Regions from separate parts of the Pseudoalteromonas sp. Hal040 genome, predicted to be linked through region 1. Evidence: predicted binding sites of a transcription regulator. Region 1 holds the regulator's gene; the other holds the start of a gene.
What was found. The regulator sigma-54, encoded in region 1, starts transcription at its own class of promoters, with help from an activator protein. The targets are predictions, from matches to a motif close to GTTGGCACGNNNNTNGNNT.
Positions count from the first base shown of each region.

Region 2: the regulator sigma-54 is predicted to act here: its motif matches at 1,086-1,104, upstream of flgJ (flagellar assembly peptidoglycan hydrolase FlgJ).

Region 1 covers NZ_JARLUU010000001.1:3,096,672-3,099,081, reverse strand. The annotation lists gene ptsN (PTS IIA-like nitrogen regulatory protein PtsN) at 1-145, opposite strand, end outside; gene hpf (ribosome hibernation promoting factor) at 149-436, opposite strand; gene P4S60_RS14365 (RNA polymerase factor sigma-54) at 464-1,960, opposite strand; gene lptB (LPS export ABC transporter ATP-binding protein) at 2,076-2,410, opposite strand, start outside.
Region 2 covers NZ_JARLUU010000001.1:2,653,384-2,655,793, forward strand. The annotation lists gene flgK (flagellar hook-associated protein FlgK) at 1-66, opposite strand, end outside; gene flgJ (flagellar assembly peptidoglycan hydrolase FlgJ) at 80-1,048, opposite strand; gene P4S60_RS12295 (flagellar basal body P-ring protein FlgI) at 1,242-2,336, opposite strand; gene flgH (flagellar basal body L-ring protein FlgH) at 2,349-2,410, opposite strand, start outside.

The DNA.
Region 1 (2,410 bases):
GCAAAGCATCTAGGATATCTTGTTGCGATAAATGAGGAAGCTGCTGGTGGGCCAGTTCGCTGATATATTCAAGAATTCTTTTTTTGCTATTAAAAAGGACCGCAGCTTTGCTGCAGTCCTGGTTAGTAAGTGAACTTAGTTTCATAATTTAATGTCGAGCTAATTTCTCTTTGTGTTTAATGACTTGGCGATCAAGTTTATCGATCAGTGAGTCAATGGCTGCGTACATATCTTGATGTTCTGTAGAAGCGAACAATTCGCCTCCGTTTACATGTAAAGTTGCTTCTGCTTTTTGGCTTAATTTTTCTACATCTAGAATGACATGAACATTATTTATATGGTCAAAATGCCTTTCTAGTTTCGCAAACTTGGTGTTTACATAGTCTCTTAATGAATCAGTGATTTCTACATGACGACCAGTTAAATTTAGTTGCATAAGCATTTTTCCTTCTATGTAAAACGTCTAAATCAAACTCTTACGCTGATTAGACGGAGGTATTGCTAGAGACTCACGATATTTTGCAATTGTACGTCTAGCTACTTTAATTCCTTGCTCAGCCAATATATCTGCAATTTTACTATCACTCAATGGTTTAGCTGAGTTTTCTGCAGCCACTAACTTCTTGATTAAAGCGCGTATTGCCGTAGAAGAACACTCACCACCATTTTCGGTGCTGACATGGCTTGAGAAGAAATATTTCAACTCAAAAATACCCCTCGGGGTATGCATATATTTTTGCGTTGTTACACGTGAAATTGTCGATTCATGCATTTCGACCATTTCAGCAACATCATTTAGCACCATCGGCTTCATCGCTTCAGGGCCGTGCTCAAAGAAAGCTTGTTGTTGTTGAACGATACAGTTGGTTACTTTTAATAACGTATCGTTACGGCTTTCTAAGCTCTTAATAAACCACTTTGCTTCTTGTAAGTGAGAGCGAATAAATTGGCTGTCGCTACTCGATTTTACTGAGCGAGACATAGCCGCATATTGGCTGTTCACTCTAATCTTTGGCATACAATCTGGATTTAACTCAACCACCCAGCGACCTTTTACTTTTTTCACTGATACATCAGGTATAACGTACTCAGACTCTTCGCGTACTATGCTATCCGCAGGCTTAGGATTTAAGCTGTGAATAAGCGTCATCACTTCTTTAAGCTCATTTTCTTTAAGCTTAGTCTTTTTCATCAAAGTGCGATAGTCGCGACTCGCTAATAATTCGATATGCTCAGATAAAACCATTTTAGTTTCAGCTAAATATGGTGTGCTAGCGTCAAATTGACGAAGCTGAATACACAGGCATTCTTGTAAACTGCGCGCGCCAATACCAACAGGATCGAATAATTGTATTCTTTTTAAGACCGCTTCAACTTCATCAAGTTCGATTTCTTCTTCATCGTTATTTTGATTAAAGCTTTCGACAATATCTTCACAGCTGATCGTTAAAATACCTGAGTCGTCTATGGCTTCTACTATGGCTACGGCAATCGCTTCGTCAGTTGGGCTAAATGGTGTGAGCTGTAATTGCCACATCAGGTATTCTTGTAGGGTTTCAGTTGATGCGCCTTGGTAAATAGACTCATCTTCAGGCATCGGTCCTGATGATGTTGATGGGGCTGCGCTCATGTACTCGTCCCACGTGACGTCCATAGCTAAGTCATCACTTACGGTGTCTTTATTGAGGGCGTCACTGCTTTCTTGCTCGTATTCGCTAGGTGCTTCTTCTGCAGACGCGCTCAGTTGCATATCGTCAGATTCCGCTTTTTGCTCATTCTTACCGATACTTTCTTCGTTGTAATCAGCCTCTTCCACTTCAAGTAGGGGATTACTATCAAGCGCTTCTTGAATTTCTTGCTGGAGATCCAATGTACTGAGCTGCAACAAACGAATCGCTTGTTGCAGTTGTGGAGTCATTGTAAGTTGCTGGCCCATGCGCAGCTGTAATGATTGCCTCATGTATCCCTAACAATCCTTTTTAAGTTATCGATGACTGTGCAAACACAGTTAAGTCATTATCGATTTATTGTCATTGTTATAAGTCTAGCAGATGCTCTAGTCGGTGGCGTAATGGTTACAGCCTGAATTGCTCGCCTAGATATACATCACGTACAGTTTGGTCAGCTAATACGTGCTCAGGTGTGCCTGATGCAATTAGCTCCCCATGAGAAACAATGTAGGCTTTTTCACAAACATCAAGGGTTTCTCTAACATTATGGTCAGTAATGAGTACCCCAATACCGCGGTTTTTTAGGTGCTCAATAATTTTCTTTATATCTAACACTGAAATTGGATCAACACCAGCAAAAGGCTCATCTAAAAGGATAAATTTAGGATTTGCGGCTAATGCGCGAGCAATTTCAACGCGGCGGCGTTCGCCACCTGACAGCGCCATACCTTGGCTGTCAC
Region 2 (2,410 bases), 440 kb from region 1:
GGTTTGTAAAAGCTCAGAGTTAGCTCTTACACCGGCATTTGCTATGTCATATAAGCTAAATGACATGAGGGTCTACTCCTTAACGTACCAATGAAGCAGCGACGCTTTGAAGCTCAACGCGCTTCAATACCTGCTTAATTTTATCGGCATAATTTGGATCAGTTGCATAACCTGCTTTTTGTAACGAATCTAAAAAGGCAGCAGGCTCTGCGGTATTATTAAGTGCTTCTTGATAACGTGGGTTTTCATTTAAGAAATCCACAAAATCGTTAACACTGTCTTTAATCGATTGATAAGAGCGGAAACTAGCTTGCTTTTTAACAGGCACGCCTTGTTCAAATTCAAGCGTGACTTTACTCGCTTTGTCACCTTGCCAGCTTCTATCCGATTTAATATTGAATAAGTTGTTACTACTTGTGCCATCAGCTTTGCTGATGATGTGTTTTCCCCAGCCTGTTTCAAGGGCTGCTTGAGCCACCATCACTGCAGGGTTTAAACCAATCTTCTGTGCTGCATTTTTTGCGTGCTCCCAAATAGAGCTAATGAATGACTCAGCATCTTCAAAACGATTATCTGTTTGCTCGTTTGCTGATGTATCTGCAACAGGCTGTGGCTCAGATTTAATGTCATGGCTGTCATTCGTTATGCCGCGGGCGCGTTTATCACTATCAAACTCAGCCGTCGTTCTAAGCACAGACCCCGGGGTAAACTGTTTACCATCTGGCGAGAGCTGCTGAACGATTAAGTCAGCTAAGCCGAGCGAACCTTTTGATGAAAGCTCAACCGACATCTGCTGGTCATGCATCTCTTCAAAAAACTTAACACCGCTTGAATTAAATGGGCTGTCTTTATCTTCAAACGCTTCATTTGCCTTACGCATACTTTTGAGCAGCATTTGAGTGAAAATAGATTCAAATTGTGCCGCCGCTTTTTTCAGCGCCTCTTTTGACGCATCACTAGAGGCATCACTTTTTAGCGCACTTTGACGTAACGAGTCTAAGTTGCCTAAATCAAAAAAGTTTTGCTTGTCGAGATGATTAGTATCCATCAGCTTTTTGACACAATAGTTAATAATGAAAATTAAAATGCAAAAATTGCGCCAATAAAAAACTTTATAAATGAATGGCTAATAATGGATACAGGATTTGAGTAACTTCAGGGTCAAGGTTTTGACTGATATTTATACACTGAAGGATTAAGAGGTATAGAAACAAAAAACGCGCCCGAAAGCGCGTTTTAATTTAAATGATAACCAGTTGCCCGTTTATCGCCCCCGCTTCTTTTAAAGCTTCAAGAATTGCCATTAAATCCCCCGGCGCGGCCCCCACTTCATTGATTGCGCGAACGAGGTCATCTAGATTAACACCCGGATTGAAAACAAAAGCACGTGAGTCATCTTCATTGACATCAATAATGCTTTGATTGGTAACCGTGGTTTCACCATCACTTAAGGCATTTGGCTGTGAGACATTTTGCTGCTCAGCAATGGTGACCGTTAAACCACCATGGGTAATAGCTGCTGGCTGTAGCTTCACGTTTTTGCCAATCACAATTGTACCTGTGCGCGAATTGACAATAATTTTTGCTGCGGTATCTGCCGGTTTAAACTCTAAGTTTTCAAGGGTAGACAAATACGCAACACGTTGAGATGCATCACGTGGTGCCAATACACGAACAGAGGCTGCATCGATTGCCTGAGCGCTGTCAGGACCCACTAAGTCATTAATGGTTTGCTCTAAGCGTTTTGCCGTTGTGAAATCTGGACGATTTAAATTGAAGGTAATGTAGTCACCTTGCATAAATGGGCTCTTAATAGCACGTTCAACAATAGCACCATTTGGAATACGACCCACTGTTGGCGTGTTAATAATTACACGGCTACCATCAGCACCTTCTGCACCTAAACCACCAACTACTAAGCTACCTTGCGCAATTGCATAAGTATTGCCATCAACCCCTTTTAAGAAGGTTTGTAACAATGTACCGCCACGTAAACTGCCCGCACTACCAATAGACGACACGGTAATATCAATGGTTTGACCAGGCTTTCTGAACGCTGGTAACTCAGCATGCACTGCCACAGCAGCAACATTTTTAATTTTAGGTTTTAAGCTATCAGGTAAAGTGATACCAAAGCCATTCAACATGGCTTTAAAGCTTTGTTGAGTAAATCGGCTTTGCTCACCTGTACCTGGTAAACCAACCACTAAACCATACCCCACTAATTGGTTTGAGCGCACGCCCTCAACCATAGATACATCTTTGACTCGCTCAGCCTGTGCAGAAAACTGCAGGCTAATCAAGCAAAGAGCGATGATGTATTTAAACCCATTCATGACTTTATTCCTCTAAAATGGGAAAAGCGAACTACTAAAGAAACGAGACAGCCAACCTGCACTTTGCGTTTCTT